4 regions of the Nonomuraea antimicrobica genome follow, and region 4 is predicted to be linked to each of the others. Evidence: riboswitches for the same ligand, from Rfam matches in the RefSeq annotation. Region 4 holds a riboswitch; each other region holds the start of a gene.

Region 1 (7,738 bases), on a different contig from region 4:
ATGTGGTCACACGATGCTTGGCCAAGCGACGGCGCTGTGCCCTGAGCACAACGCGGCACGCGCCGCGCACCGCGCCTCGCACCCCAGCGTCGGCCCGCGCGCGCCCGTACTGACGGTAATCGGTAATCCGCATCCGGTCAGCCGGGTTACCGAACCGCACCGCGCATCATGAGACGTACCTTGAGACCCTTGAGACACAGTCCATGAACGTTGCACGGCATTCGCCACCACCGCTTGCAGTTGCAGGTGCACGGCAATCGCAATCTGGCACACTCACGAGACAGCCGGATTGTGCGCGGACGCCTGGGGAAGAGAGATTGCGCGAGCGACGCTCATACTTGCGGCTTATGCCCGGCCCGGCGCCTCTAGACGGGCGCGATATCAAGAGAGCCTACATATCAGGGGACACCGGGTTTCACCGGCGGGACACCAGTCAGGATCGCGCTTTAGCGCTACAGCGCGTGAAGGGGCACCGGGCTTAACCGTGCCGATGATTTTGCGATGGCGCGTTCCACAACCGGTTCCGTGACCGCTTCCTGGGACCGGCATGCCCGTCTGCGGAGGACTCGGCAATGCCGCCCCCGTACGGCAATGTGGACGACCGGCACGCCATGCGCCGGGGTCGCGTGAATGAGGTATGCCCGCCCCAGGCGGCATTCGGCGCGCACGCGGGCACGAGGTCAACACAGACGCCATCACGGACGTCGTCGCATATGCGGGCGCCCGCCGGTGAAACGGCGCCACGGACGGGCCTGAACGCGCACGCCCAAAACGCCCGCATATGAGAGCCTCAGGAGACCGTCCTCCGGGACGGCCCGGGTTTCCGGAACACCCCAGAAACGATCATGCGCTTATGGCGGCCGCCGGGGTCCAAGGCGAGCATCATAAGCGCATGGTCGAGAGACGGCTCCTTAGTGAGCAGCTTCGTACTTCTCCACGACGGTGGAGGCGATGCGGCCGCGCTCGCTGACCGGCAGGCCGTGAGCCTTGGCCCACTGCCGGATCTCCGAGCTCTTCTCGCGGCTCATCGCACGGGTGCCGCCGCGACCGCGACGGCGCGTGGCCACGGCTCCCGCCCTGCGCGCGTGCTGCACGAAAGGCGTGAGGGCGTCCCTCAGCTTCTTCGCGTTAAGGTCGCTGAGGTCAATCTCATAGGTGGAGCCGTCAATAGCGAAGCTGACCGTCTCATTGGCCTCGCCCCCATCGAGGTCATCGATGAGAATCTCCTGGATCTGCTTGGCCATGTACGCAATCCTTTCGCGGAGCATTGTTTCATTCGCCTGCCCAAACATATACCCGGAAAGGCGCTGAGACAATTCAGCGTACGGGGATTCGGCTGAGTCGCCGATCAGTTGTGGCTCTCGGGCTGATCCTCGCGGTTTCGACGGCCCCCCACAGCCTCGGACCGGACCAACTTCACTACGCCATAGATGAAGGCGCCGCCCACCACGACCGGTGGGATGAGCGCTGACAATACGTCTGTTAGGGCTTCCATTCGGCCTCGCCTCCACGGCTTGCGGGGTTTCGGGGGCGCATTAAGCGCCTGGAGCGTCGCCACAGGGAGCCCTGGCCCCTCATGACACGCGGGCGACAACCACCCGTACCCGACCATAGCGGCACACAGATGCCCTGCGTGTCGCAGGGGCGCCAAGATCCGGCAACCCGGACGCCCCATAGCCTAATGCCAGTCTCTCCAGGCTCCTTACCGGATCAAGCGAAAATTTTGCGAAAAGACATCGCCCCAGGTACGCCCGGCTCAGCGAAGATCTTTTACCACCCGCGTTCCGGCCAGTCTGTCGTGCGGCCCCCGCTCGAGCGGCTTGTCGACCAGGATGAGCAGCCCCACCCCGAACAGCAGCATTCCGGCCAGGAGATTGGCCACCGGAATGCCCATGAGCAACACCGGGGCGGGATAGACCAGGGCTCGTTTGAGCAGCGCCAGGGGCGCAAGACCGGCCGGCGCGAGGCGAATCCGCATGATCGCCTTACCGAAGGTACGGCCACGCCGGCAATGCGCCCGCCAGTCGTAGCCCGCATAACCCAGCCCGCCCACCAGCCACGCCAGCACGCCGGGCAGCCGCCCGTCGAACACGTCGAGCCCGCCGACAGTTCGGAAGACGCCCCACAGCACGATGAACAGAATGTAATAGATGACCCCGAAGACGAGCGCCTCAATCAGCCGGGCGGCGAGTCGTTCCCACCATTCCGCGGGTGGCCCGTCCAGCCGCGCCACCGTCCCGGCCATAACTCCACCTCACGTCGTCGACGGCGCCGATCACGAACCATTTTCGTACGGACCCGCGGGCAAAACACAGGGGCCGGCGGGAAGCCGGCCCCTGTGTTTTGCGTCGTGACGGATTACTTGATCTTCACCACGACCGTGCCCGCGATCTTGTCCGCGAACGTCTGCTGCAGCGGCTTGTCCCAGAGCTGCGAGGCGCCGTTGAGCGCCACCACGACCCAGGCGAGCAGCCCGGTGATGATGGGGATCGGGATGGCGTTGATGACCCAGCCACCCCAGGTGACCCCGGCGCGCATGAGCGCCATGTTCGTGGGGAGACCGGCCGGCGACAGAGCCTGACCCACGGGGACGACCTTGATGCCCATCACCATCTTGCCGATGGTCTGGCCCTTCATCTTCAGCAGGACGAAGTCGAAGGCCACCCAGAGGGCCGTCACGATGACCCCCGAAATGATCGCCGCGACCGTGCTGGTGAGGAACCCGCTGCTCGCGCCGTCCAGTGAGGAGTAACTGGCCACCGCGAACAGGCCGATGATCAGGCCCACCACGAAGTTGAGCACGAGCAGGATCACGAAGTCGATGATCCTGGCCACCAACCGCTGCCACCACTCCGCCAGCGGCGCAGGGGCCCCCGGAGGCTGTACGCCGACCGGCGCGCCGTAGCCCTGCTGCCCGTAGCCGGGCTGCTGGCCGTAACCGCCCTGGCCGTACGCCTGCGGCTGCCCGTAGCCGGCCTGACCGTACTGCTGCTGGTCGCCGTACTGGGCCTGCTGGCCGTACTGCTGCTGGTCGCCGTACCCGGGCTGCTGGCCGTAGCCGGGTTGGGCGTAGCCGGGCTGCGACTGCTGCTGCTGGCCGTAGCCCTGCTGCGGGTAGCCCTGCTGGCCGTACTGCTGGCCCGACTGCGCCTGCTGACCGTAGCCCTGCTGCCCGTAGTCGGGCTGGGACTGTGGCTGCTGCCCGTACTGCTGGCCCGATTGGGGCTGCTGGCCGTAGCCCTGCTGCTGGCCGTAGTCGGGCTGGGACTGGGGCTGCTGGGCGTACTGCTGGCCGTAGTCGGGTTGCGACTGCTGCTGCTGACCGTAGCCCTGCTGACCATAACCCTGCTGGCCGTACTGCGGCTGCTGGCCCGACTGGGGCTGCTGGCCGTAGCCGTACTGCTGCTGTTGCTGCTGACCGTAGCCCTGCTGGCCGTAGCCCTGCTGCTGGTCGTAACCCTGCTGCCCGTAGCCGGGCTGCGAGGGCTGCTGCTGGCCGTACTGCTGCTGCTGACCGTATTGGGGCTGCTGCTGGCCGTAGCCGTACTGCTGTTGCTGCTGTTGCTGCTGTCCGTACTGGGGCTGCTGCCCATAGGCGTCGTCCGCCCGGTAGCCGATCACAGTCGCGTCCGGGTCGGGTTCGCCGGGGTGGCGGCCCGCGTTCTGCTGCCCGTACGGGGTGCCGGGTGCAGAATTTTCGCCGGATGGGTCCTGTGGATACGGCGGCTGTCCGGTGCTCACCGTGTCACCTCGCTTCGAGTGCGCATGTGGCACGTGTCAGGACACATGCCTGTGCTGCCCAACGTATCGACATAGGTATCAACAATCACCTTTCCATCAGGTCAGGGTCCGCGTCACCCGATGTCAGATGGAGCAGCATGCGGGTGTTACCCAGGGTGTTCGGTTTCACGTGTTCCAGGTCGAGGAACTCCGCCACGCCCTCGTCGTACGAGGCCAGGAGTTCGGCGTACACCTCGGGGGAGACCGGCGTGCCCTGTATAGGGCGAAAGCCGTGCCTCGCGAAGAAGTCGACCTCAAAAGTCAGACAGAATACACGTCGCAGACCCAGATCCGTCGCCTGCTGTATGAGCGCCGAGACGATCCGATGGCCGACGCCCTTGCCCCGGCACTCAGGATCCACGGCGACGGTGCGGACCTCGGCGAGGTCTTCCCAAAGCACGTGGAGCGCACCGCAGCCGACAACCTGCCCGCCCCGCTCTGCCACCCAGAACTCCTGTACGTCTTCGTACAGGGTCACCGTGGCCTTCTCCAGGAGCCGCGGACCAGCGCCCGCGTAGGTGTCGACGAGACGTCTGACCGAGCGCACGTCGGGCGTGCGGGCACGCCTGACCACCACCGCGGTCTCCGGCATCGTCAGTTCCGCCACCTGCTCCATGGCTCTCCAGGGTACAGATGTCATTACGGCTCGGCCCTAACTCCCATGTCTCGGCCTATCTTGTTACATCGTGTGGCCATGCGTGCACGAAACCCGCGTGCCCCCTCGTTCTGGCGGAACCAACGGCAAAGAGGACATAAAGTCAGTTCTGCACGGTTGGGCACGAGATCACCTTGTGACCCTTCAGTTGCGAAACCTCTACAGACTCGGCAGTTGTGGTTGAGCCCGAACCTGGAGTGCATTAGTGTCCAGCGACGATGTTCGCCGCGTGTCGCATGCGGCGAACCCGCCCAATCCTCGCAAGGGGAGCCGGGGACCCGCCGGTGGCGTCCTCCCAGCGCCACCAACTGGGGTGAATCCGACCCGTTCGGTAGGGCTGCTCCGGCCCGAACCCGCCAGCTAACCCGGTAGGCGTCGACGAGAGGAGCTGGTTGGTGAAGCGCACGCTCAACCGCGGGGGGAAGCCGGCGGGCAAGCACGCCCGCCCTCGTGAACAGGCGCGGCGACCACGCCTCTTCGGTGTGGTAAGTGTCACAGTCGCCGCGTTCCTGATCGCCGTCCCCGTCGGCTCGGCGTCCGCCGACCCCAAGCCCTCGCTGCAGGACCTGGCCAAGCAGGTCGAGCAGATGCACACGGAGATCGAGACGCTGTCCGAGGACTACAACGGCCAGCGGGAGAAGCTCAAGGCCGCCGAGAAGACCGCCGACGCCGCACAGAAGACGCTGGCGACCAGTCAGGCCGATTTCGAGGCCAAGCGCGCCAAGGCCGCCCTGCTCGCCGAGAACGCCTACATCACCGGCGGGCTGAGCAGGGCGCTGGCGTTCACCACCTCCGCCGACCCCGACACCTTCCTCGACAGCGCCGCCACCACGTACGTGCTGGAGCAGCAGCAGGGCGAGCAGGTCAACCAGGTGGCCAAGGCCAGGGAGGCCGCCGAGCGCGCCCAGGCCGGCGCCAAGACGCGCATCGAGGAGGTCGAGAAGCTCGTCAGCGACCTCGACTCCAAGCGCGACAAGATCACCAAACTCGTCACCAAGGTCGAGAGCAACCTGTTCAAGCGGGCCCTGGGCGAGGCGGGCCGGTCCGGCACGCGGGCCCAGCGCGTCAACCTGCCGATCGCGGGCAGCGGCAAGGCCGCGCAGGCCGCCCGCTGGGCGCTCACGCAGCAGCTCAAGCCGTACGTCTGGGGCGCCGAAGGGCCCAGCTCCTACGACTGCTCCGGCCTCGTCATGGCCGCCTACCAGAAGGTGGGCATCTCGCTGCCGCACTACACCGGCAGCCAGTGGACCGCGGGCAAGCACATCGACCGCTCCGAGCTGCGGCCGGGCGACCTGGTGTTCTTCTACAACGACCTGCACCACGTGGGCATCTACCTCGGCGGCGGCATGATGGTGCACGCGCCGCAGACCGGCGACGTCGTACGGATCGCCTCGATCGAGGGGCGCCCGTGGGCCGGCGCGGTACGCATCGCCAACTGAGCCCGGCATCGGCCGGATCTCCCGTCGCTAGATCAACTGGCGGCGGGCCGCCCAGGCCACGGCCTCGATCGCCGTGGCCACGCCGATGCGGTCGCAGATGCCCCGCAGCCTCCGGCGTACCGTACGACCGCTGATATCCAGTCGTCTGCCCACCCGGTCTACCGTGACCCCCTTGGCCAGCTCCGCCAGCAACGCCAGATCCGCATGGCTCAGCTCAACGCCTTCAGTGAGCACATCCATCGGGAGCCCTCCCCCCCAACAGCAGAACTTGGGCCTCTCGACCGGGCCCAAGTCGCTCCTCGCAGACGGTAAACGCATCGCGGAAAGGTCGTCAAGCATGACAATCGCCACTCTTGACGAGCGCTATTGACATGATCCGAAATGTGTGACGTACTCGCGATATGTCGGCATCGATCGGTCCACGATGAGCGACCCCGTCGAGCCTTCCGCCGTTCCGGATCAGCCGTCGACGAGCCCGGCCGACGTTCTGGGTTTCGATCCGTTCGATCGGGAGTTTCTGCGCGATCCATATGCGCGTTACCGCGAGATGAGCGCGCGCGGCGCCCTCTTCCGTACGCCCGGCGGCCTGCTCGTCGCCACCACCCACGAGCTGTGCTCGACGCTGCTGCGCGACCCGCGCTTCGGCCGCGGCCCAGGCGGCGGGCCCAACAGAGACCCAGGTCAGCCCGTTGAGTCGTTCCTGTGGATGGACCCGCCCGACCACACCAGGCTGCGCGCGCTGGTGAGCAGGGCCTTCACCCCGCGCATGATCGAACGGCTGCGCCCGCGCGTCGAGGCGGTCACGGCCGAGCTGATCGACGCGCTGCCGGAGGAGGCCGACCTCGTGGAGGGGCTGGCGTACCCGCTGCCGGTCACGGTGATCAGCGAGATGCTCGGAGTGCCTCAGGAGGACTCGGAGCGCTTCCGTGGCTGGAGCGAAATCCTGGCCCGCGGTCTTGACCCGATGCTTACAGACGACCTCGTATCGGAAACCGGGCGGGCCGGAAGGGAGTTTCGCGACTACTTCCGCGAACTCGCCGCGCTCAGGCGCCGCCGCCCCGGGGACGACCTGCTGAGCGCCCTGACCCAGGTGCGCGAGCTGACCGAGCCCGAACTGCTGGCCACCTGCGTGCTGCTGCTCGTGGCCGGGCACGAGACGACCGTCAACCTCATCGGCAACGGGGTGTTCCACCTGGTGCGGCACGGCCTGCTGGGGCACGCCGCGCAGCGGCCCAAGCAGGTCGTGGAGGAGGTGCTGAGGTACGACCCGCCCGTTCAGCTCACGTCGCGGGTGGCGCTGGAGGACGCGGAGCTGGGCGGCGTGGCGGTGCCCAAGGGCGCACCCGTGCTCGCCGTGATCGGCGCGGCCAATCGCGACCCGGCGGTCTTCCCCGACCCCGAACGCTTCGACGTGACCCGGGAGCCCGGCCGGCACGTCGCCTTCGGGCTCGGCATCCACTTCTGCCTGGGAGCCACGCTGGCCAGGATGGAGGGCGAGATCGCGCTGTCGGCGCTGGCCTCGGCGGCGCCCGGGCTGGAGCTGGCCGTCGCCGCGCCGCCGTACAAGGCGAACGTGGTGCTGCGCGGGCCGGCCCGCCTGCCCGTCAGGCTGCGGCGGACCGGCGCCCGTGTCACTGTGTCGGCTTGACCAGCGGGAACAGGATCGTCTCGCGGATGTTCTTGCCGGTGAAGGCCATGATCATCCGGTCGATGCCGGCGCCCATGCCGCCGGTGGGCGGCATGGCGTATTCCAGCGCCTGTAGGAAGTCCTCGTCGAGCTGCATGGCCTCCACGTCGCCGCCGGCGGCCAGCAGGGACTGCTCGACCAGCCGCCGCCGCTGCTCGATCGGGTCGTTCAGCTCGG
Region 2 (7,738 bases), on a different contig from region 4:
GCCGGCGGGTCGTCGTTCGGCGGTGACTTCCTGGTCTCCATGCGCGACGGCAAGTCCGTCGAGATCGCCCTCGTCGACGTCTCCGGCAAGGGCGTGGACGCCGGGACACGGGCGCTGCTGCTGTCGGGCACGTTCGGCGGGCTGCTCGGCTCCGTCGCCGACTTCCTGCCCGCGTGCAACGCCTACCTGCACAGGCAGCGGGGCGACGAGGGGTTCGTCACGGCCGTGCACGTACGCCTCGACCTCGACACGGGCGACTACACGATCACCTCGGCCGGGCATCCGCCGGTGGTCAAGTTCGACGCGGGCACGGGCAACTGGCAGGTCGCCTCGGCCAAGGGCGTGGTGCTCGGCGTGGTGCCCGACCTGCACTGCGAGCCCGACAGCGGCACCCTGCGCAAGGGCGACGCGCTGCTGCTCTACACCGACGGCCTGATCGAGCAGCCGGGGCGCGACATCGACGCCGGGCTCGACCGGCTGCTCGGCGAGGCGGAGCGGCTGCTGCCCTCGGGGTTCCGCGACGGGGCCAAGGCGCTGGTCAACGCGATGGCCTCGGGGCACAACGACGACTGCGCGCTGGTGCTCATCTGGCGTCCGTGAGCCGCGACCGGCGTTCGTGAGCCGTGACGTTTCACATGGGCCGGTCGTGTGGGCGGTCACTGGCCGCGGGCTCGGCCGTGCTGGGATCCTCTAGGTGTTCGGGGCTCCGGCGGAGCGGCGCGGCTCCACGGGGTCCCGTCTCATCGGAGCCTGTGTCTTACCCGGGCATGTGCGGGCCTGTCAGCGCGCCGTCACAGCCAGCCGGAGTCGCTGGCGATGCGCACGGCGTCGAGCCGGTTGCGCGCACCCGTCTTGCACATGATGCGCGACAGGTGGTTGCGTACGGTGCCGACCGACAGGAACAGCTCGTCGGCGATCTCCGTCGAACGCGCCCCGCCCGCCGCGATCCGCAGCACGTCGAGCTCCCGCCTGGTCAGCGGGTTGGTCGCGCACTGGAGCGCGGCCACGGCCAGCTCCGACTCGATGGCCCGGCGCCCGGCGGCGACCTGGCGCACCCCCTCGGCCAGCCGCTCCGGGGCCACGCACAGGCTCATGAAGCCCAGCGCGGGACCGGCCAGCGCCTGGCGCACCTGGGCCGGGTTGGGCGCGGCCGACAGGATCAGCACCCCGCACCGGGGCACGTGCGCGGCCACCTCAGTCACCGCCGGTCTGCCGGGCAGGTCGAGATCCACCACTGCCACGTCGGCGGCGGCGGCGACCGCCGCGCGCACCACCTCCTCCGAGCGCCCGGCCTCGGCGACGACCCGGAAGTCGGGTTCGGCTCCGAGGGTGGCGAGCAGGCCACGGCGGACCAAGGGCAGGTGTTCGGCGATCAGTATGCGGATCAAGACGTCCCCCTCCGTCGTTTCTTAGGGTGATCGGCTGATCGCGGGCTGTCAATGCTCGTCAAAAGCGGTACGCCATGGGGCGTGCCGAGTTCGACTACTCTGGGGCTGTCGGACCTTTCGTCTGCCCTGCCGTCTGCCCTGGAGCGCGCCTAGATGAACTGGCTCTACGTCGTGGGGATCATCCTCTTCCTGCTCGGGCTGATGTTCTCCATCGCGCTGCACGAGCTCGGCCACCTGGTGCCGGCCAAGATCTTCGGGGTCAGGGTGACCCAGTACATGGTGGGTTTCGGCTCGACGGCCTGGTCACGGCGTAAGGGCGAGACGGAGTACGGCATCAAGTGGATCCCGTTCGGCGGCTACATCCGCATGATCGGCATGCTGCCGCCGCGTCCGGGCGACGACCCCACCAAGCTCAGGAGCAATGCCACCGGCCCGTTCCAGGGTCTCATCGAGTCGGCCCGCGACGCCGCGCAGGAAGAGGTGCGGCCGGGCGACGAAGACCGGGTCTTCTACCGCAAGAAGTGGTGGCAGAAGGTCATCATCATGTCGGGCGGTCCGGCGATGAACTTCGTGCTCGCCTTCGTCTTCTTCAGCATCCTGCTGGTCGGCATCGGCCTGCCCACCTGGGCCCCGATCGTCTCGCCCGACACCAACACGTGCGTGATCCCGATCTCCGAGCAGCGTACGCAGTGCACCGCCGCCGACAGGCCCACGCCGGCCGCCCAGGCGGGCATGAAGCCCGGCGACCGCATCGTCTCCTTCAACGGCCAGCAGATCGGCTCGTGGGACCAGGCCACCCGCCTCATCCGCTCCCACGGCGCCGGCGCGGTGCAGCTCGGCATCGTTCGCGACGACAAGCCGATGACCCTCGACGTCACGCTCATCGTCCAGGACCGGCCCAACGCCGAAGACCCCAGCAAGATCGACAAGAACGTGGGCTTCCTCGGGGTGCTGCCCACCGAGGTCATGGAGAGGCAGAGCCTCGGCCAGGTCGTCGGCTACATGGGCGAGCTGACGGGCCGGGTGGCGGCCTCGCTGCTCAACCTGCCGGAGAAGATGGTCGGCGTCTGGCACGCGGCCTTCTCCGGTGACGAACGCGACCCCGAGGGCCCGGTCGGCGTGGTCGGGGCGGGTCGCATGGGCGGCGAGATCCTCGCCTCCGACCTGTCCACCGAGAAGAAGATCGCCATCTTCGTCAACCTGCTGGCCGGCTTCAACCTGGCGATCGGCATGTTCAACCTCATCCCGCTGCTGCCCCTCGACGGCGGTCACATCGCAGGGGGCCTCTGGGAGGGCATCAAGCGGGCCTACGCCAAGGTCATGCGGCGGCCCGAGCCCGGTTACGTGGACATCGCCAAGGTGCTGCCGCTGACGTACGCGATCGCGATCGTGATGATGATCATGGCGGGCCTGCTCGTCTACGCCGACCTGGTCAACCCGCTCACGCTGACGAACTGAGGCCGCGGTGGACACCGTCGACCGGCTGCGGGCCCTCTGCCTGGCCCTGCCGGAGACCACCGAACGGCTCTCCCACGGGGAGCCGACGTGGTTCGTCCGGGGGAAGAAGACGTTCGTGATGTTCGCCGACCACCATCACGACGACCGCCTGGCCTTCTGGTGCGCCGCGCCCGCCGGGGTGCAGGAGGAGTTGGTGGCGGAGGCGCCCGAGCGGTTCTTCCGCCCGCCGTACGTGGGGCACCGGGGGTGGCTGGGGGTCTATCTCGACGTCCCGCTGATCGACTGGGACGAGGTGGCGGAGCTCGTCACCGACGCCTACCGCCACATCGCACCCAAGTCGCTCGTCGAACGCCTGCCCTGACCTCCGTATCGCGGGCCGCGATCAGTACATCGAGATGTGCACGTGGTCGTAGTGGTTCTCGGTGATGCTGCCGCGGTCGGACATCGTGCTCCAGCCGGAGCCCTGGTTGATCCGCTGCCTCCAGATCACGTACTTGACGCCGAGCTTGTCCTTGTTCTTCAGCGCCCACTCGGCGATCCGGTCGCCGAGTGCGTTGTTGGCGTCGCTGGGCATCGAGCCGCCCGTGCTCATCATGAAGTCGCAGGCGCGGCCGAGCGGGTGCTCGCCGCTTGAGCCCGAGCGGAAACACCCCACCGCGAACGGCAGCGCGAAGTTCTTGTCGAGCTGCTCCTTCATCAGCCGGGTCCGCGCGGTGATGTTGTCGGACCCGTTCGGCAGCTCGGGCGCCCAGGAGCCGTTGGAGTTGCGCCCGGTCCCGTACGGCACCAGGTCCTCCAGCTTCTTTTGGATGTCCTTGATGACGTCCTCGGCCTCGTCGCGCTGGCCGGCCACCTCGGCCGTGTCGGACTTGATCTGCGCGGCCAGCGCGGCGGCCTCCTCGCTGGCCCGCTTCTTCTCGTCGCGGGCCTTGGCCACGCTGTCCACGACCGCCTGCTGCTCGGCGGTGAGCTGTTCGAGCAGGGCCGCGCTGCCCGCGTCGGTCGGGAGCATGAAGGAGGTCAGCGACAGGTCGCCGGTCTGGTAGCGCAGGCGCGCGATCTCGGCGACCCGCTGCTCGGCCGTGGTCACGGCCTGCTCCGCGGCCTCCGCCTTGGCCTGGGCCGTCTTGGCGGCCTCCTGTGCCTTGGCCAGCTCGACGCGTTTGAGGTTGTACTTCTCGATGAGCTTGTCGACCTTGGCGTTCAGCTCTTTGAGCTGGGCGCGGAGCTGCGCCTCCGTCGGCTTGGGGGCGGCCGACACCCTGATCGACGGTGAGGTGGACGCCGAGGCCGGGGCCGCGGGGAGGGCGGCGACGGCGATGGCGCTGATGAGACCGATGGCAAGACTCGCGGGGGACGAAGCCGCCACGTGGATGTTTCCTCTCCCTCTGCCGGCCGGGTTAGCTGACGGGTTCGGGTATGGGAGCTGCGTTTCCCTACCGCCTGAGCGGATTCACCCCGGGTGCGATTGGGTCCCCGGCTCCCGGGCGCGGCGCCCGGGATTAGGCCCGCAACGGCTGTTACGGCCGGTGCATATCGGGATATTAGTGGTAGATCACGAGTCATGCGACCCTAAGTAGAAATCTATTAGTGATCTACTTGTGATCGGAGCATGCGTGCGGCCTCCTCCGGCAGCACGTCGTTGACGAACGCCCCCATCGCCGACTCCGACCCGGCGAGATACTTCAGCTTGCCGGCCGCCCGCCGGATGCTGAACAGCTCCAGGTGCAGATAGGCCAGCTCCCTGCCGGTACGCACGGGCGCCTGGTGCCAGGCCGAGACATACGGCATCACGACCCCGAACAGCCCGTCGAACGCCCGCAGCACCGAGGTGTACAGCGGCGCGAACGCCGCCCGCTCCTCCTCGGTGAGCGCCGCGAGGTCGGGCACCTGCCGGTGTGGGTAGAGATGCACCTCGAACGGCCACCGCGCGGCGGCCGGCACGAAGGCCGTCCACAGCTCGTTGGCGGCCACCACCCGCGTCCCCGCCGCGCGCTCGGCGGCCAGCACGTCGGCGAACAGGTTGCCCGGCCCCCGGTGCCGCGCCGCCGCGCCGAGGTGCAGCCGGGTCCTGGGCGTGACGTACGGGTAGGCGTAGATCTGGCCGTGCGGGTGGGCCAGCGTGATGCCGATCTCCTCACCCCGGTTCTCGAAGCAGAACACCTGCTCCACGCCGTCGATCCCGGACAACTCGGCCGTACGGTCGGCCCACGCCTCCATGACCAGCGCCACCTGGGCGTCGGAGAGCTGGGAGAAGGAGGAGGAGTGGTCGGAGGTGAAGCACACCACCTCACACCGCCCCACCCTCGGACGGACCTCGCTAAGCCCGCCCGCCTCTCCATAGGCCCCGAAATTTCCGGAGAAGGAGGGGAACCGGTTCTCGAAGACCGCCACGTCATAGTCGTACGCCGGGATCTCCGACGACCGCGTCCGCGACGACGGGCACAGCGGGCACTCGGCCGTGCCGCCGCTCGGCAGGAACGTACGCGTCTGCCGGTGCCCGGCGATCGCGATCCACTCCTCGGTCAGCGGGTCGTAGCGCAGCTCGGAGGCGACCGGCCGGGGATCGAGCGTACGCCGGTCGATCGCGCTCCGGTCGGCGTCGTCGCGCCGGTCGAAATAGATCAGCTCCCGGCCGTCGGCCAGATGGGTGATGGTGCGCTTCACGGCGAGCCCTCCGCGATGATCAGTTCTCCGGCCCGTTCGGCCAGCTCGGTACGTGCTTCCTCGGGCAGCCCGGCGTCGCTGATGACCACGTCGGCCTCGCTCAGCTCGGCGATGGTGCTGATGCCCACCGTGTTCCACTTGGTGTGGTCGGCCGGGACGACCAGCCGGCTCGCCGCCGTGACCAGCTCTCTGTCGGTCTCCGACTCCAGCAGGTTGGGCGTGGTGAACCCGGCCCGCACGCTCATCCCGTGCACGCCCAGGAAGAGCGTGTCCACGTGCAGGCGGCGGATCGCGGCCACGGCGACCGGGCCCACCAGGGCGTCGGACGGCGTACGCACGCCGCCGGTCAGCACGACGGTGCGGTCGGCGCGCGGGTTGCGGTGGAAGACCTCGGCGACCGGGATCGAATTGGTGATCACGGTCAGCTCGGGCACGGCGACCAGGTGGTGGGCCAGCGCCCACGTGGTGGTGCCGGCCGACAGCGCCACGGCGGTGCCCGGCCGGACGAGCCTGGCCGCGTGCCGCGCGATGGCCTCCTTCTCCTGCTGCTGGCGGGCGGACTTGGCGGTGAAGCCGGGCTCCTCGGTCGAGCCGGGGCCCAGGGCGGTCGCGCCGCCGTGCACCTTCTCCAGCAGCCCGCGCTCGGCCAGCACCTCGAGGTCGCGGCGGATGGTCATGTCGGAGACGCCCAGCTCGCGTACGAGGTCGGCCACCCGGACGCCGCCGTTGCTGCGCACGCGTTCGAGAATCGTCTGCTGACGCTGCTGTGCGAGCACGCCCACTTCCTTCCAACAGATTCCACCAAATTATGACACGTAATTGTTGGGGAATGTTAGGTCGTGCGGCGCGCTTGCACTGACTCTCTTGGAGAGGGACGTTGGGAGCTTCACGCCGTACCGATCAGCCCGTACCGATCAGCCCGTACCGATCAGTGGAGGCGAGCACATGGCCAGGCGAGCACGCAAGGGCAAGGCCCGCAAGAAGAAGAAGGCGAACCACGGCAAGCGTCCCACGGCGCGATGACGGGCCGGTGGCCGCCCTTCCCCAGGGAAGCGGCCACCTCCCCGTGGCCGTCACCCCGGCAGTTCGGCCAGCGCCCGGTCGATGCGCTCCTGCGGCAGCGAGTAGTCGTCCAGTTCGCCGGCCAGATAACGGTCGTACGCGCCCAGGTCGAAGTGGCCGTGGCCGCACAGCGCGGTCAGGATGACCTTCTCCTCGCCGCTCTCCTTGCACCGCAGCGCCTCGGCGATCGTCTCGGCCAGCGCGTGCGTGGGCTCGGGCGCCGGCACGATGCCCTCGGTCCTGGCGAAGCGCACCCCGGCCGCGAAGCACTCGTTCTGGGCACGGGTGACCGCCTCGAACAGGCCCAGCTCGTACATGTGCGACAGCAGCGGCGACATGCCGTGGTAGCGCAGGCCCCCGGCGTGGATCGGGTCGGGCACGAACGTGTGCCCCAGCGTGTGCATCTTGAGCAGCGGCGTGAACCCGGCCGCGTCGCCGAAGTCGTAGGCGTACGCGCCGCGCGTGAACGACGGGCACGCGGCCGGCTCGACCGCGCGGAACACCGTGCCGATCCGGCCGGCCAGCTTCTCGCGCAGGAAAGGGAAGGCGAGACCGGCGAAGTTCGAGCCGCCGCCGGCGCAGCCGACGACCAGGTCCGGCATCTCGGGCAGTTGGGCGAGCGCCTCCTCGCCGATCACAGTCTGGTGCATGAGGACGTGGTTGAGCACCGAGCCGAGCGCGTACCGGGCGTCGGACGTCGCCCCGGCCACCTCGACCGCCTCGCTGATCGCGATCCCCAGGCTGCCCGGGGAGTCGGGGTCGTCGGCCAGCACCTTGCTGCCCGCTCCCGTCACGGGGGAGGGGCTGGGGTGGACGGTCGCGCCGTACACCTGCATGAGAGAGCGACGGTACGGCTTCTGGTCGTACGACGCCCGTACCATCCAGACCCGGCATTCCAGGCCGAACTGGGCGCAGGCGAACGCCAGGGCCGACCCCCACTGCCCCGCGCCGGTCTCGGTCGTCAGCAGCCGCACGCCCTCGCGCGCGTTGTAGAACGCCTGCGGCACGGCCGTGTTCGGCTTGTGCGACCCGGCAGGGGAGACGCCCTCGTACTTGTAGTAGATCCTGGCCGGCGTGCCCAGCTCCTTCTCCAGCCTGTGCGCCCGGATCAGCGGCGTCGGCCGCCACAGGCGGTAGACGTCCAGCACCTCCTGCGGGATCGG
Region 3 (7,738 bases), on a different contig from region 4:
CCGTCCCGGTGAACCTGACCGACTCGTGCCCGGCCGCCAGCCGCTCCAGCGCCTTCCGGTACGGCCCTCCGCCCACCAGCAGCAGCACCGCGTCCGGCACCGAGCGCAGCACCTGGGGCCAGGCCCTGATGAGCTGGTCCTGGCCCTTGCGCGGCACCAGGCGCGACACGCACACGACCACCGGCCGCCCCGGCAGGCCCAGCTCGGCCTTGGCCGCGCCGGGGTGGAACTGCTCGACGTCCACGCCGGGCGCGAGCCGTACGAGCTTGGCCGCCGGGATGACGGCGGCCAGCCGCTGGCGCGTGTACTCCCCCAGGTACGTCACCACGTCCGCGTGCGCGCCGATCCTGCGCAGCACCGAGCGGAAGCCCGGCGCGCTCGCCCACGACGCCTCGTGGCCGTGGGTGAGCATCACCACCCGCCGCGCCCCCGCCCGGCGCAGGCGGGGGGCCAGCAGCCCGAGCGGCGCGGCGGCGCCGAACACGACCGTGTGCACGCCGTGCCCGGCCACCAGCCCGGCCGCCGTACGCGCGACGGCCGGTGTGGGCAGCATGAGCCTGCGGGGATGCCGCACGATCCGGTACGGCTGCCGCCGGTCGAACTCCGCGCTGCCCGGCCAGGCGGGGGCGTAGACCGTGACGCCCGGCGTGCGCAGCGCGAGCCCGTGCACGAACGACTGGATCCCGCCCGGCCTGGGCGGGAAGTCGTTGGTCACGAAGAGCACGCCGCCCACGGGGGCGGTCACGGGATCGGTCACGGTACGGGGACGCCGTTCAGCTTGGCCCATGCGCGGGCCATGGCGATGCGCTCGGGACCTGGAGGATGGGAGGCATAGAGCACATATTCCACCGCATCCGGGGACAGATCCGAAATATTTGTGACCGCCAGGCGTTTCTGCATGGCGATGAACGTCGCCGGGTCCCCCGTGAGATCGAGCGCGTGCAGGTCGGCCCTGGCCTCGATGTGGCGGCTGATCACGTTCTGGGGCGGTCCCATGATCAGCGAGCCGATGGTCATGAGGCCCATGACCACGCCCACCGCGCGCGGATCGCCGATCGACACGACGCCGACGCGCCGCCGCAGCGGATCGAACACCAGGTACAGGACGATCGCCCCCAGACCGGCGCCCAGACCGCCGATGAGCGTGCCGTAGAGCACGTCGTTGTACTTGGCGTGGGCCAGTTCGTGCGCCACGACCAGCTCCACCTCCGGCTGCGGGGCCTGGAGCAGCGTGTCGTAGACGACGATGCGGCGGGTGGCGCCGAAGCCCGACACGTACGCGTTGAGCGCCGTCGTCCTGCGTGAGGCGTCGGCGACCAGGACGTCCTCGACCGGCACGCGGTCGCGCTCGGCCATCTGGAGCAGGTTCGTCCGCAGCGGGCCCTGCGCCATCGGGGTGAAGTCGTTGAACAGCGGCTCGAACACCACCGGATACACGAACGACGCCAGCACCGCCAGCGCGAACGCGCCCACCCCCGCGGGGATCCACCACCGCCTGAACCTGCGGGCCAGTGCCACCAGGGCCAGCAGCATCACGCACAGCAGGAACGTCTCCACGCCCAGGCTCTTCAGCCGGTCGCCGGTCCAGCTCCCCCAGTCCTGGGTGGACAGGCCGTAGTCGCGCAGGATCGTCTCGAACCAGATGCCGAGCGGCCACCTGAACAGCTCCACGATCGCCGTGAGCACCACGACGCCGAGGATCGTCCGCACCCACCAGGGGCCTTTGAGCCGGCCCAGCACCTTGGCGCCGAACGGGGTGGCCACCAGGACCGCCGCGAAGATGAGCGTGAGCGCCAGCGAGAGGTAGCTCGGCAGGCTCGTGGCCGCGTCGAACGCCTGCGACCTGGCGATCTGGGCGGCGCTGAAGTCGCGCGCCGGATCGGGCGGGCCGCCGGTCAGCACGTGCCAGGGGGTGCTGAACGCGGCCACGGCCACGATCACGAGGGCGAGCAGCGCCAGCGCGATCCCGGCCTGCCGTCTCAGCGCGCCGTTCCCGGACGCCGCCACGGCCGCCTCCCCCGTCCCGCCGGCGCCGCCGGAGGCCGCCGCGTCGCCGCCGGGCTCCGGCCCCGAGCGGGACTCGCCCCACGTATGCCGCTCGCCTCCCGGGTCCGCGTCCGACCCCGAATGCGCCCCCGCTCCCGCATGTGGGTCCGCGTCTGAGTGCGGACCCGCTCCTGAAGATGCGTCCGCGCCTGAGTGCGCGTCGCCGTCGGAGTGTGCGGCGCTCACCCCTACGGCGGCCATCTCTCCGTCCGGCACGTCGCGTTCGCGCGTCCCGGCCGCGGGCGTCTCCGCCTCTCGTGCGCCCGTCACCGGCGTCGCCGCTTCCGGCCCACCGGCGTCGTGCGGCGCGTCTTCCTCGTCTCGCCGTTCGCTCATCTGCCTCCCCTTCACACGAGCTGATCCCGCACGTACTCGCGCCACCGCGCCGTCAGCGTGGCGACGGAGAGGCCCAGTGAGGCGAGCGCCCGATCGACGCCCGCCCGCTGGGCCGCACGGTAGAGCCTCACCAGGGTCCCCTCACCGAACCGGTCAGCGAGGAAGCGACACGCCAGCCAAGCCTCCTGGTACGCACGCGCGAGCCGGACCGGGTCGGACCCGTCCGCCGCGAAAGCCGCAGGTCCGGGCAAAGCGCTCGGCAGGCGCCCGGCCCGCGCCTCGACCGCCAGTTCGGCCGCCGCCGTGGCGACGGGCAACCCGGCGTCGCGATAAGCCACGTAGTCCGCGAACCCCTCGTAGAGCCAGACCGGCAGACCCTCGGTCCCGGCCACGACGTGGGTCAGCTCGTGGGTCAGGACGACGTCCTTGCCGGTGGGGTTGAGGGTGGCGAAGAGTTCGGGGACGACGATCACGCGCCCGCGGTCGGCCACGGCGGCCAGGCCGTCGAGCCGGTCCACTCCGGCCAGCGCGGCGGCCTCGCGGGCGGACTCCGGCACTACGACGAGCGGTCGTACCCGCCCGCCCAGGACGGCGGAGACGCGGAGCCCGGCCGTGTCCGCCCTGCGGGCCAGATCGGCGAGCCCGGCCGAGTCGTGCCCAGCGGGCTCGTGCCCGGCGGGCTTGTGCAGGGCCACGACGGAGTGCCTGCCCCGGCTGACGACCGTGCGGCCGGGCCACAGATCGCGTATCTCCGGGGGCAGGACGGGGAGATCGGGGAGCGGCGCCGCGCCCGGGACCAGGAGCAGGAGGACGGCCACCACGGCTCGTCGGCTCACCTGCTCGGACACGGGGCCGATCGTAGCCGCCCGGCACTCGTGCCCGCGCTTGCGCGGATCCACGGCCACCGCTTGGCAGCCGCTGCGTGCGCCTGGGCGGATTCGCGACTGCCGCTTGGCAGCCGCCCGCCGCACCCGCGTGCTGCTTGGGCGGACTCGCGGCCGCCGCTTGGCAGCCGCCGCACCCGCGTGCCGCTTGGGCGGATTCGCGGCCGCCCGCGGGGACAGGCGAGAGCCCCGCCCGGATCGGGGGGAATCCGGGCGGGGCTTCTTCACATGCCGGGACGGACCGCGCCGACGAAAGACGACTTACGCCATCCGTCCAGCTTGTCGATGCGTACCCGTTCACCTGTCCGTGGTGAATGGATCATCTTGCCCTTGCCGACGTACATGCCCACGTGGCCGAGCCCGCTGAAGAACAGCAGGTCACCTGGCTTGAGGTTGCGCCAGGAGATCTTGTTCCTGATGCGGGCGAACTGGCTGCTCGCCACGCGCGGGAGCTTGACACCGGCCTTCTTCCAGGCGAACAGGACGAGGCCGGAGCAGTCAAACGAACCAGGCCCTGTGCCCCCGTACCGATACGGGTCACCGATCTGGTCCTTGGCCGCGGCGACGGCCTTGCGGGCCTTCGCCTGCTGCCGGGCGACCTTGGCGGCCCGTTGCCGGGCAGCCGTGGCCGTCTTCGAGGCGCCGGCGGTGGTCGCCGCCGGCGCCGCCGTTCCGGCCGAGTCGCTCGTCGTCGTCGCCTGAGCCGTGGGGGCATGGAGGACCAGACCTCCGGCCGTCACGGTCATCGTGAGTGCCACGCCGCTCAGGGCGAAGCGGGACAGGCGGGGGTTCTGCAGGGAGCTAGACAGGATTTCTCCTCGCGTCTTCCACGAACGCCTACCGGGTTAGCTGACGGATTCGGGCCTGGAAGTAGCCCTACGGCGCGATTCGCGCGCCGACTCACCCCTGATCCCTCGGGAAGAACGGGATCGCTGGGTCCCCGGCTCCGTGCCTCATGACTGCACGGATTCGGCAGGTCGCCGCCCGATGAGGGTGCTGCTCCTCGGGGATATCGGGGGCGACCGGCGGATCTTTGTCTGTCTCACATCGGGAGGAACCGATGCCGGTTCGCGGGGGACATGGCTTGTGCACCGCGACGACGCCAGAAGCTACGCCGAAGGTTCAAGGATCGGCAAAGCGCACGCCGGGCTGTAAAGATCAGACAGAGGGGGATGTCAGAGCTGAAACCCCTGCTGGGACCCCAGGCTTTGTTACCGGAATGTGACCCTGCTCACACTTGGGCGCGTCCAAGATTGTCAGGTCCCAAACATCCCTTTCGTCACATCCGTCACACCGACTCCGGTTCCGCGAGCACCCGCGAACGGTTCACCCATGGGGCCACCATCGCGATACATGTCGCGAAATATCGCCACAACCTACGATCCATAGCCATATTCGAAAGGCCGGGCCACAGCCCCATTCTGTCCAGTTGATCAACATAGCTACTATGATCCATAGTAATGAGAACGCTGTCGGCTCATGGTCGGTGACCGCAGACCGAGCGGGAAACCGGAAATCAGCGCCGCACGATCAAGCGCCGTACGGTCAGGGCTGTGCGATCAGGGTTGCGCCCGGGTCAGGGGCGGATGGCGCCGACCAGGTTGCGGCCGTACGCGGAAAGCTTGACGACCTTGACGACGTCGCCCGTCTGCGGCGCATGGACGATGTCCCCGTTGCCGGCGTAGATGCTGACGTGCCCCAGCCCCTCGCTGAAGATGAGATCCCCTGGCTGCAGGTCGTCGAGGTCCACCTTGCGGTTCGCCCCCCACGCCCACTGCTGCCACGTCGTACGCGGCAACGTCACGCCTGCCGCCGCCCAGGACGCCTGCGTCAGCCCGGAGCAGTCGTACCCCCTGGGCCCTGTGCCGCCGTAGATGTACGGCTTGCCCACCTGCGCGTACGCGAACCGCAGCACCGCGGCCCCGTTCCCCGAGGCGGGCCCCGTGTACTTGATGCCGACGCTGTCCGGGTTGCCGGGGTTGTACGCCCCCAGCTTCTTCAGCAGCTTCTTCTGCTGGGTGATCAGCTTCTGCACCTCGGAGCGTTCCTTCTGGACCGAGTCCCGCTCCTTGTCGGCGTCCTTCAGTGCCGCCTCGGCCTTGTCCCGCTCGCCCTTGAGCCCGCGGTTCTCCCGGTCGAACACGGCCAGCTTCTGGGCCCGTTCCTGCGCGAGCTGCCCGGCCACCGCCAGCCCCGCCAGCGTCCCCGCGGGGTTTTCCGAGCCGACGATGCCGGGCCAGGAGGTGACGTCCTCGCCGAGCTGGTAGCTGTCGACGGCCATGCCGACCACCTGCGCACGCAGGTCCTCGACGGTCGCCAGCTTGCGCTTGTAGCCGTCGTTCAGCTTGGTGTAGGTGGTCTTGGCCTTCTTGTAGCGCTCGTTCGCGGTGTTGTACCGGTCGACGACCTTGTCGGCCTGGTCGTTGAGCTTGTCGAGCTTGGCCTTGGCCTGGGCGAGCGTGGGCTCGGGATCAGCGACGGCCGCTCCGAGAGGGGTCAGCACCAGTCCGAACGCGAGACCCGCGGCCACCGGTACCCCGCCAAACCTCACAGTGTCGCCTCCCAGGGATTCCACCTGGGGCGAAATAGTACAGAAGCGACGAGTGAGGTATCGCCCAAACCCGGCAATTCATAACTTATGCGCGGCTCAGCCGACGCAGCAGCAAGCCAGACGGAACGGGTCTGGCACCCATCCGCCTGACCGACTCGGCCACCTCCCGGTCGGACGACACCACGGCGATGGCCCGGCCTGGCGGCTCGGCGCGTACGAGCTGGCGGATGACGTCGTCGGCGATCTCCCCCGGCGCGCTGAACAGCACCCGCACCCCGCGCGGCGCCACCACCTGCACGGGGGCGTTCAGCTCTGCGCCGTCGAACACCACGGTCACCTCGACCCGGGTCTGCGCCACCAGCCCGCCGAGCGCGTTCATGAGCCGGGTGCGCTGGTCGGCGAGGGTGAGCGTGCCGTAGCCGGTCTTGGTGACGTTGTAACCGTCTATGATCAGATGCACCTGCGGCAGCGCGAGGAGCTGGTCGAGGAGCTGGGGGTCGTCGTCGGCCAGGGCCCGCGCGGGCACCCCGCGCACGCCGGGGCGCTCGCCGGTGACCGCCGCGACCGAGTCGGCGGGCCGGCTGATCGTGGTGGGCAGGGCCAGCTCGCGGCGCAGCCCGGCCGAGGCGTCCTGCAGCGCGTCGAGCAGCACGCGGATGCGCGCGTCCTCGATGCTCCGGCCCTCGCGGGCGGCCCGGCGCGAGGCTTCGAGCTGCTTCTCCACGTCGGCCAGCCGCTCGCGCAACCGCCGCAGCTCGGACTCCGCGCCGCTGCCCGCGGCGGTGGCGGCCGACCTGGCCTCCTCCGCCGCGTGCTCCATCTCCTCGGCCCGCCGCACCGCCGACTTGGCCCGCTCGCGGGCGTCGTGCAACTTGCGGCGCAGATCGGAGTTTTCCGCGCGGGCCGCCCTGATCTGCTCGCGCAGCCGGTCGGTCTCCTCCTTGGCCGCGCTCTTCTGCGCGGTGAGCTGCTCGCGCAGCCGCGCCACGGCCTCCTCGCGCTCGGAGCTCTCGGCCGCCACGGCCGTCTGCTCCAGATCGGTACGGGCCGCCTCGATCATCTCCGCCCAGCCCGGCGGCCTGGTGAGGTAGGCCGCCGCGGCCACGAGCACCGGGTCGGCGGCCGGAGGGACGTTGCCCTCGGCCAGCGAGGCGACCAGCTCGGGCCAGCCGGCCGCCACGGACTCGGCGACCAGCTCGCGGAACTTCTTGTCGTTCTCCAGTTGCGCCGCGATGGGGGCCCCGCCCAGTTTGGCCCGTTTGCGGGGGTCGAACTTGGCGATGCCCCGCAGCGGCGGCGGTACGGACGCAGCGGGCACCGCGCCGAGAACCTGAGACGCCAGGTCGACGACGTTGAGCCGCACCTGCTCGGGAAGCGGGCGAGCCAGGCCCTCACCCGCTGAACTCATCCCACTTGTCCCTTCGCGACATGCCCTTTCAGACAAGGGTACGGCTGTTGCGTACCTGACCGTAACGGCCACCCGTATATGGACAAGCGCTTGCTAGGCGGTATACGACTGTCAAAGGGCTCATGTCCACCCGGGAGGCCGGTCATGACCGAGCAACTGCGCACCTCCACCCGTGACCTCGCGGAACTGCGGGAACGCGCCACCGCCTGGCTACGCTCCCAGGTAGGCCCGAGCGCCGCGGTGTCGGAGATGTCCAGGCCGTCGAAGAACGGACTCTCGAGCGAGACCCTGTTCTTCACCGCCACCTGGGACGGACACGGTACGCGCTGCGTAGCCAGGCTCGCACCTGCGCCCGGGGCGGTTCCGGTCTTCCCGACGTACGACCTGGGGGCCCAGTTCGAGGTGATGCGCCTGGCCAGGGAAAAAGCTGGGATCCCAGCGCCCCGCGCCCTCTGGTACGAGCCCGACCCCGAGCCGCTCGGCACGCCGTTCCTCGTCATGGAGCGCGCCGAG
Region 4 (7,738 bases):
TCCGCCACCACTGGTTCGACCCCTACGACTGGGACCGCGGTCGATGGGTCTACATCCCGCGGCACGGGTTCGTGCCCATCGCGGTCGGCCGGGACCTGGTCGAGTCCGACGAGGCACGCAACTTCCTGATGGAGTCACGTCATGTCCAGACGCTGGCGGGCACCTGCCGCGACGGCCAATGGCCCCGGCGGGGGAGGGCGAGGTTCGAGTGGTCGCTGGTGAGGAAGGGGCGGTGATGGCCGAGGACCGTCCCGCGCCGCCCGATCCCGCCGAGGCCGCGAGCGCCGCGGAGTTCGTCGGGTCGCTGGTGCGGCTCAGGCAGTGGGCGGGCGAGCCGTCGCTGAGCAGGCTGCGGGCGCTCGGCGGTCAGACGGTGTCCACCGACGGGGTCGCCGTCGACGCGCTGCCCAAGAGCACGACCTCACATGTCCTGCGGCAGACCGACCGGCTGCCGCGATGGGATTTCGTCCGCGCCTTCGTCACCGCCTGCCTGCGCTTCTGCGACTACCCGGGCGAGCTGATCCCCGGTGAGCTCGAACGCTGGCGGGTGGCCAGGACCGCACTCGCCGGTCAGGCCGCTCCCGCGCCGCCGCCGGCCGCTGCCGAGCCGGTCGCGGGTCCGGGTGCGGGGGCGGGTGGCCGTCCCGCGACGGATTCCGCCGTCGAGCTGCTGGCGCGGCGGGTGGCCAGGGAGGAGGACCGGGCGCGCAAGGGGCTGCTCGGCGGCTACAGCGTCGCGCCGGTCTCCTTCGGGCCGGACGCCGCCCCCACCCCCCACGACGACGCACTCGGCGAGCCCGCGGACGACCTGCACACGGTCGGCGGGTTCTTCACCGGCCTGCGGTCGCAGCGCCTGCTGGTCGTGGGCGAGTCGGGGGCGGGCAAGACGGTGCTCGCCATCGAGCTGGTCCTGCAACTCCTGGAGCCGTTCCTGACCACGGGCGAGCACCCGCCGATGGTGCCCGTACGCCTGAACGCCGCCCGCTGGACCCTGCGCACCCCGTTCGAACCCTGGCTGGCCCAGCAGCTCGAACACGACTTCGGGCTCGCGGCCAAGGACGCGGAACGGCTGGTACGCGACCGCCGGGTGCTCCCGGTGCTGGACGGGCTGGACGAGCTGGACCCCGAACCGTCCGCCGGGCCGCCCCGCCGCGCGATCGGCCTGCTGACCGAGCTGAACCGCTACAGCGACCTGTCCGGACGGCGGCCCGGCGCGGTGGTCGTGATCTGCCGGGCCGACCGCCACGCCGAGCTGTCCGGCGCCCGCGTCGGCCTCGACCACGCCACCCGGGTCCACCTGCACGACCTGACCCTCGAACAGATCGACGACTACCTGCACACCCGCTGGCCCGACGGTCACCCCTGTGACGTGCACCGCGACGGCATCCGCGCGGCGCTGTCCGGCGCGCTGCCCGGCCCCTCGACCTCGGGGACGGCCGTCCGCATCGCCCTGGCCACCCCGTGGCGGCTGCTGCTGACCGTGACCGCCGTGGAGTCCGGCGCCGACCCGGCCGACCTGCTGCGCGCCGACCCGCACCCCGACCCGCGGGTGGCCGCCGCGCGGATCGCCCGCAGGCTGCTCTGCGCGTACGTCCCCGCGGCCACGAAACTCACCCCGCGCACCGCGAACGGCACCCCGTACCGGCCGGAACAGGTGCGGTCCTGGCTGGTGAACCTGGCCTCCCACCTGCGCTGGCAGGCCGCCTACACCGCGGGGAAGGACCGGGCGCCGCCAGGACTGACGCCGATCGACCTCGTCCCGCACCTGCTGTGGCCGATCGGCGGGCGCGGCCGGGTCCGGGCGCTGCACTGCCTGTGCTGCGTGCTCTTCGCGGTCGTCGCCATGCTGGCGTTCTGGGCGGGTTCGGCCGTCGACGGCCCCGGTGACCTGCGTGGCCGGCCCGACGCGGGGCAAGGGCTCACGTTGGCGCTCATGGCGGGCTGGGTGGCCATCGCCACCGGCCTGTCGCTGTCGCCGTGGCCGTCCGCCGCCGGCGGGCGCGGCGACGTCCCGCGCAGGCGGCGCGTGATCGGCGGTCTGCTCGGCGCCCTGGCGGGCGGCCCCTCAGGGGCGCTCTGCGGCTTGGCCGGGCTCGCGCTGACCGAGGGCAGGGTCTTCGGGCCGGTCTTCGCCGTGGTCGCGGGCGCGATCGGGGGAGCGGTGCTCGGGGCGGTCATCGGCCTGACCGCCGCCGCGCGGTACGGGGCCGAGCGCATGACCGTCGCCGAGGCGGTCCGCGCCGAGCCGGTCACGCTGCTGGGCTTCGGACTGTGCGGCGCGCTCACGGGGCTGCCGCCGCTGCGCCTCGCGGGTGCGGGTCCCGTATCCCTGGCCGCGGAGGTCGTGGGGGCCTTCACCCTGGCCTTCGCGCTCGGGGTGGCCTTCAAGATCGCCACGGGCGGCTGGAGCGAGGACACGGAGCTGGCCCACCCGAGAGAGGCCCTGCACCGCAACCCCATGATCGGAGTGGCCTTCGGGCTCACCGGCGGCGTCGCCGCCTTCCTCGTCTTCGTCATGAACCAGGACGTCGTCGCGTCGCTGGTGTGCGCGCTCGTCGGCGGTGTGACGTTCGGCCTGGCCTTCGGCGCGATCGCCTGGTCCCGTACCATGATCGGGCTGGTCGTCGCGGCCGCGCGCGGCCTGCTCCCGCTGAGGCTGTGGACGTTCCTCGACTGGGCCTGCGAGGCCCGGCTGCTGCGCGTCAGCGGCGCCACCTACCAGTTCAGGCACCGCGAGCTCCAGGACTTCCTCACCCCGTCCGAGGGCGACTGAGGCCGCCCCCGGGCAGACGGGAGCGGCCGCCGCCATGGAGGCGACGGCCGCGTGTGCCCATCCCCGGTCAGGCCGTGGCCCGGCCCAGGCCGCGCAACTGGTCGGGGGTCAGCGCGGAGACGTTCTGGTCGATGGGGACGTCGGTGTACTGGTGGATGGTCCAGGACTTCCAGTCGGCAGGCGGGGCGAGCACGCCCTTGTCCCGGCTGTAGTGGGCGACCCAGAGCGGATACTGCTCAAGGCCCTTGCCGTAGGCGTCGGCGAAGTTCCAGCCGCTGTAGAACATCGGGGTGACCCCGGTCTTGGCCTTCACGTACGACAGCCACGTCTTGGCCCAGGCGTTGACCTCGGCGACGGACTTGCCGTCGGTCGTCTCCAGGTCCAGGACCAGCAGGTCGCCGCGCTTGGCGGGCTGGGAGTTCACCACCGACAGGAAGTGGTTGGCCTCGGCGATGGGGTCCTGGGCGGGGTGACCGTAGTGGTACGCGCCGCGCACGATGCCCTTGTCGCCCAGCTCACGCCAGTGCCTGGCGAACGAGGCGTCGCGGAAGTCCGTGCCCTCGGTGGCCTTGATGATGCCGAACTGGGCGGAGCTGGTGGCCCAGTTGTAGAGGGGCTCGTAGTTGGAGATGTCCAGGCCGTAGGTGAGCGCCCCGGCCTCCTCGCCGGTGCTCTGACGGCTCTCCTGCTGGGAGGCGTGGGCTGGGCCGTGGTCGTTGGCCGAGGCGAGCGCCGCGCCGGCCACGCCCGTGATGGCGGTGGTCGCTGCCAGGATCGCGCCGCCGACGGCCAGGGCGAAGTGCTCGGCGGGGCGTTTCTTCTTGGTGATCGCGGCAAGCCAGGGCTTGAGCATGAGCGGATTGACTCCTTGCTTCCATGCCGCCTACCGGGTTAGCTGACGGGTTCGGGACTGGAAGTGCCCTACGGGCTCGGCCTGGGCCGGCGTCCGATTCACCCCAGAAGGTGGGTCCCCGGTTCCGCGGGTGGCGGATTCGGCGGCCGCGCGTCGTCATCGGGCGGAGGCCCTGGACGGCGTACGGTCCGGTCAACGTCGCGGTAACGACTCGATGAGCTGGGGGTCAACGGGTGCACCGCAGCTCACAAAGTACAGATTTTCCTAAACAGGCCGCAAGTGGGGCAAAACCTTCCATGTCGCCCAGAGCCGAGAAACCCCTGCCAGTACGCGGATTCGAGGCCGGGTAAAGTTTCCCGCTCGCGCAAGCGCAAGCCCTCTGAGGGGCAAAATTCCCCGCCTTTCCGCCCGTGGCGCGGCAGGCGGGCCGCCGGCCTCGGGGCCGCCCGCGGTTGCCCGGAATACCATAGGGGGGTATGGTGTTGTTCCGGCGGCCGAGGAAAGAGGTGGACATGGCCGGATACAGCCACAACAAGCAGGACCACGCGCTGCGCCTGCGCCGCGTCGAGGGGCAGATTCGCGGCCTGCAGCGCATGGTCGACGAGGACAAATACTGCATCGACATCCTCACCCAGGTGTCGGCGGCGACGAGTGCGCTGAAGTCGTTCTCCCTGTCGCTGCTGGAGGAGCACCTGGCCCACTGCGTCGCCGAGGCCGCCCAGAAGGGCGGGCCGGAGGCGGAGGCCAAGGTCAAGGAAGCCACCGACGCCATCGCCAGACTCGTACGTTCCTGACCGGACCGGATTGAAGGAGAGATCGCTATGAGCACCACCGCCACCTACACCGTCAAGGGCATGACCTGCGGCCACTGCGTGAGTTCGGTCAAGGAGGAGGTCGGCGAGGTGGCCGGGGTCACCCAGGTGGAGGTCGACCTGGCGACCGGGCTGCTGACCGTGGACAGTGACGGCTCCGTCGACCCGGCGAAGATCGTCGCCGCGGTGGAGGAGGCCGGTTATGAGGTGGCGAACCGGTGAACACCGCGACCAAGCTGGGCTCGTACGTGCTGGGGCTGGCCGTCGTCTTCGGCGGCGCCCTGGGGGTGGGCAACGCGGTGGGCCCGATCGGGGCTCCCGCGTCTATGACGGAGGACCACACCTCCATGACGGGCGCCGCGCCGACGCCCGCCGCGAGCCCGAGCGCGAGCGAGGGGCACGGGGAGCACGCCACCACCCAACAGGCGACAGAAGATACCCCCGGGGGGCTCCAAGTGTCGGAGAACGGCTACACCCTCAACCCGCTCACCACGACGATCAAGCCCGGCGAGCCGGCCGACTTCCGCTTCACCGTGAGCGGCCCCGACGGCGAGCCGGTCACCGGCTACCAGGTCGAGCACGACAAGAAGCTGCACTTCATCGTCGTGTCGCGAGACCTGGAGAGCTTCCTGCACCTCCACCCCGAGATGACGCCGGACGGCGTCTGGTCGGTCGGGCTGACGCTGCCGGAGGCCGGGCCGTACCGGGCCTTCGCCGACTTCACGCCCACCGGCGGCAGCGCGCTGACGCTGGGTGCCGACCTGGCCGTGGCGGGCGACTACCGGCCCGAGGCGCTGCCGGGAGAGACCCGTACGGCGACCGTCGACGACTACACCGTCACCCTCGACGGCGACCTGACCCCCGGGCAGTCGAGCAGGCTCACCCTCAAGGTGAGCAAGGACGGCGAGCCGGTCACCGACCTGCAGCCCTACCTCGGCGCCTACGGCCACCTGGTGGCCCTGCGCGCCGGCGACCTGGCCTACCTGCACGTCCACCCCGACGGCGAGCCCGGCGACGGAAAGACGAAGGCCGGCCCCGAGGTCGTCTTCTTCGCCGAGGTGCCCAGCACCGGCGACTACCGGCTGTTCCTGGACTTCCAGCACGACGGCGAGGTCCGTACGGCGAGTTTCACCCTCGGAGCGGGCGAGCGTCCGCAGGCGCCCGCGCCCGCGTCGAGCGGGCACGCCGACGACGGCCATGACCACTGAACGGCCCACAGAACGGCCCACAGAACGGCCCATGGAACGGCCACTGAACGAGAGAAAGGAGAATGGTGATGTCCCAGGTCACCGATGACCGGCACAACGCGGTCGAGCTCTCGATCGGCGGCATGACCTGCGCCTCGTGCGCCAACCGCATCGAGCGCAAGCTCAACAAGATGGACGGCGTGACCGCCACGGTCAACTACGCCACGGAGAAGGCGAAGGTCACCTTCCCCGAAGGTGTCGACCCGGCGCAGCTCGTGGCCGAGGTGGAGAAGGCCGGTTACACGGCCGCGCTGCCCGCCCCGCCCCAGCCCGAGGAGGCCGGGCGCGAACCGGCGGACGACGAGCTCCAGCCGCTGCGCAACCGGCTGATCACCTCGGTGGTGCTGGCGGTGCCGGTGATCGCGATGGCGATGATCCCGCCGTTGCAGTTCACCAACTGGCAGTGGCTGTCGCTGGTGCTGGCCGCGCCCGTGGTGGTCTACGCCGGGTGGCCGTTCCACAAGGCCGCCTGGACCAACCTGCGGCACGGCGCGGCCACGATGGACACGCTCATCTCCATCGGCACGCTCGCCGCGCTCGGCTGGTCGCTGTGGGCGCTGTTCTTCGGGACGGCGGGCGTGCCGGGCATGACGCATCCGTTCGCGTTCACGATCGAGCGCACCGACGGCTCCGGCAACATCTACCTGGAGGCCGCGGCGGGCGTCACGGCGTTCATCCTGGCCGGGCGCTACTTCGAGGCCCGTTCCAAGCGCCGCGCCGGCGCCGCGCTGCGGGCCCTGCTGGAGCTGGGCGCCAAGGACGTGGAGCTGGCCGACGGGCGGCGCGTGCCGGTCGAGCGGCTCAAGGCGGGCGACCGGTTCGTGGTCCGGCCGGGCGAGAAGATCGCCACCGACGGCGTGGTCGAAGAGGGCTCCTCGGCCGTGGACGCCTCGATGCTGACCGGCGAGTCCGTGCCGGTCGAGGTCGGGGTGGGCGACGCCGTCACCGGCGCGACCGTGAACGCGGGCGGACGACTGGTCGTCCGCGCCACCCGGGTCGGCGCCGACACGCAGCTCGCCCAGATGGCCAGGCTCGTGGAGGACGCGCAGACCGGCAAGGCCCAGGTGCAGCGGCTCGCCGACCGCATCTCGGGCGTCTTCGTACCGATCGTGATCGCGCTGGCGCTCGGCACACTGGGCTTCTGGCTCGGCACCGGCGGCGGGGCGGGCGCGGCCTTCACCGCGGCGGTCGCGGTGCTGATCATCGCCTGCCCGTGCGCTCTCGGCCTGGCCACCCCGACCGCGCTGCTGGTCGGCACCGGCCGGGGCGCCCAGCTCGGCATCCTGATCAAGGGGCCGGAGGTGCTCGAGTCCACCCGCCGGATCGACACGATCGTGCTGGACAAGACCGGTACGGTCACCGCGGGCAAGATGACGCTGACGGCCGTCCACCTGGCGGAGGGCGAGCGGGAGGAGGAGGTGCTGCGCCTGGCCGGAGCGCTGGAACACGCCTCCGAGCACCCGATCGCCCAGGCCGTCGCCAAGGCCGCCGCCGCCCGCGTCGGCACGCTGCCCGCGCCGGAAGACTTCGCCAACGTCGAAGGGCTCGGCGTGCAGGGCATCGTGGACGGCCACGCGGTGCTGGTCGGCCGCCCGCAACTGCTGGCCGAGTGGTCCCAGCACCTGCCGGACGACCTCTCCGCGGCCTTGGCCGACGAGCAGGCCAAGGGCCGCACCGCGGTCGCGGTCGGCTGGGACGGCCAGGCCCGCGCCGTGCTCGTCGTGGCCGACGTGGTCAAGCCGACCAGCGCGGAGGCCATCGTCAGGCTGCGCGCCCTCGGTCTGACGCCGGTGCTGCTGACCGGCGACAACGAGGCCGTGGCCAGGACGGTGGCGGCCGAGGTGGGCATCGACGAGGTGATCGCCGAGGTGCTGCCCGCCGAGAAGGTCGACGTGGTCAAGCGGCTGCAGTCCGAGGGCAAGGTCGTGGCCATGGTGGGCGACGGGGTCAACGACGCCGCCGCGCTCGCCCAGGCCGACCTGGGGCTGGCCATGGGCACCGGCACCGACGCCGCCATCGAGGCGAGCGACCTCACCCTCGTACGGGGGGACCT

The links. A riboswitch is a leader RNA that binds a small molecule or an ion and turns the genes downstream of it on or off. The one in region 4 is predicted to bind cyclic di-AMP.
Region 1: linked by a shared signal. The riboswitch ahead of ABD844_RS36915 (C40 family peptidase) and the one ahead of ABD844_RS02120 (glycoside hydrolase family 25 protein) in region 4 are both predicted to bind cyclic di-AMP.
Region 2: linked by a shared signal. The riboswitch ahead of ABD844_RS00160 (coiled-coil domain-containing protein) and the one ahead of ABD844_RS02120 (glycoside hydrolase family 25 protein) in region 4 are both predicted to bind cyclic di-AMP.
Region 3: linked by a shared signal. The riboswitch ahead of ABD844_RS14795 (C40 family peptidase) and the one ahead of ABD844_RS02120 (glycoside hydrolase family 25 protein) in region 4 are both predicted to bind cyclic di-AMP.

What each region holds. Positions count from the first base shown of each region.
Region 1 covers NZ_BAAAZP010000149.1:58,300-66,037, reverse strand. Annotated here, with positions in the region: gene ABD844_RS36935 (histone-like nucleoid-structuring protein Lsr2) at 912-1,244, opposite strand; gene ABD844_RS36930 (RDD family protein) at 1,757-2,245, opposite strand; gene ABD844_RS36925 (RDD family protein) at 2,359-3,741, opposite strand; gene ABD844_RS36920 (amino-acid N-acetyltransferase) at 3,827-4,396, opposite strand; cyclic di-AMP (ydaO/yuaA leader) riboswitch at 4,674-4,825, shown strand; gene ABD844_RS36915 (C40 family peptidase) at 4,918-5,874, shown strand; gene ABD844_RS36910 (LuxR C-terminal-related transcriptional regulator) at 5,902-6,114, opposite strand; gene ABD844_RS36905 (cytochrome P450) at 6,260-7,522, shown strand; gene lysX (bifunctional lysylphosphatidylglycerol synthetase/lysine--tRNA ligase LysX) at 7,506-7,738, opposite strand, start outside.
Region 2 covers NZ_BAAAZP010000003.1:19,067-26,804, reverse strand. Annotated here, with positions in the region: gene ABD844_RS00180 (PP2C family protein-serine/threonine phosphatase) at 1-600, shown strand, start outside; gene ABD844_RS00175 (response regulator transcription factor) at 792-1,388, opposite strand; gene ABD844_RS00170 (M50 family metallopeptidase) at 1,542-2,846, shown strand; gene ABD844_RS00165 (MmcQ/YjbR family DNA-binding protein) at 2,854-3,207, shown strand; gene ABD844_RS00160 (coiled-coil domain-containing protein) at 3,229-4,215, opposite strand; cyclic di-AMP (ydaO/yuaA leader) riboswitch at 4,222-4,365, opposite strand; gene galT (galactose-1-phosphate uridylyltransferase) at 4,434-5,513, opposite strand; gene ABD844_RS00150 (DeoR/GlpR family DNA-binding transcription regulator) at 5,510-6,289, opposite strand; gene ABD844_RS53010 (50S ribosomal protein bL37) at 6,459-6,536, shown strand; gene ABD844_RS00140 (TrpB-like pyridoxal phosphate-dependent enzyme) at 6,587-7,738, opposite strand, start outside.
Region 3 covers NZ_BAAAZP010000051.1:30,850-38,587, forward strand. Annotated here, with positions in the region: gene ABD844_RS14780 (glycosyltransferase family 4 protein) at 1-733, opposite strand, end outside; gene ABD844_RS14785 (M48 family metallopeptidase) at 754-2,382, opposite strand; gene ABD844_RS14790 (gluzincin family metallopeptidase) at 2,394-3,230, opposite strand; gene ABD844_RS14795 (C40 family peptidase) at 3,491-4,024, opposite strand; cyclic di-AMP (ydaO/yuaA leader) riboswitch at 4,086-4,251, opposite strand; gene ABD844_RS14800 (C40 family peptidase) at 4,843-5,796, opposite strand; gene ABD844_RS14805 (NYN domain-containing protein) at 5,903-7,225, opposite strand; gene ABD844_RS14810 (phosphotransferase family protein) at 7,370-7,738, shown strand, end outside.
Region 4 covers NZ_BAAAZP010000007.1:11,408-19,145, reverse strand. Annotated here, with positions in the region: gene ABD844_RS02130 (hypothetical protein) at 1-236, shown strand, start outside; gene ABD844_RS02125 (NACHT domain-containing protein) at 236-2,773, shown strand; gene ABD844_RS02120 (glycoside hydrolase family 25 protein) at 2,841-3,626, opposite strand; cyclic di-AMP (ydaO/yuaA leader) riboswitch at 3,639-3,781, opposite strand; gene ABD844_RS02115 (metal-sensitive transcriptional regulator) at 4,139-4,420, shown strand; gene ABD844_RS02110 (heavy-metal-associated domain-containing protein) at 4,448-4,660, shown strand; gene ABD844_RS02105 (hypothetical protein) at 4,657-5,646, shown strand; partial or broken gene ABD844_RS02100 (heavy metal translocating P-type ATPase) at 5,715-7,738, shown strand, end outside.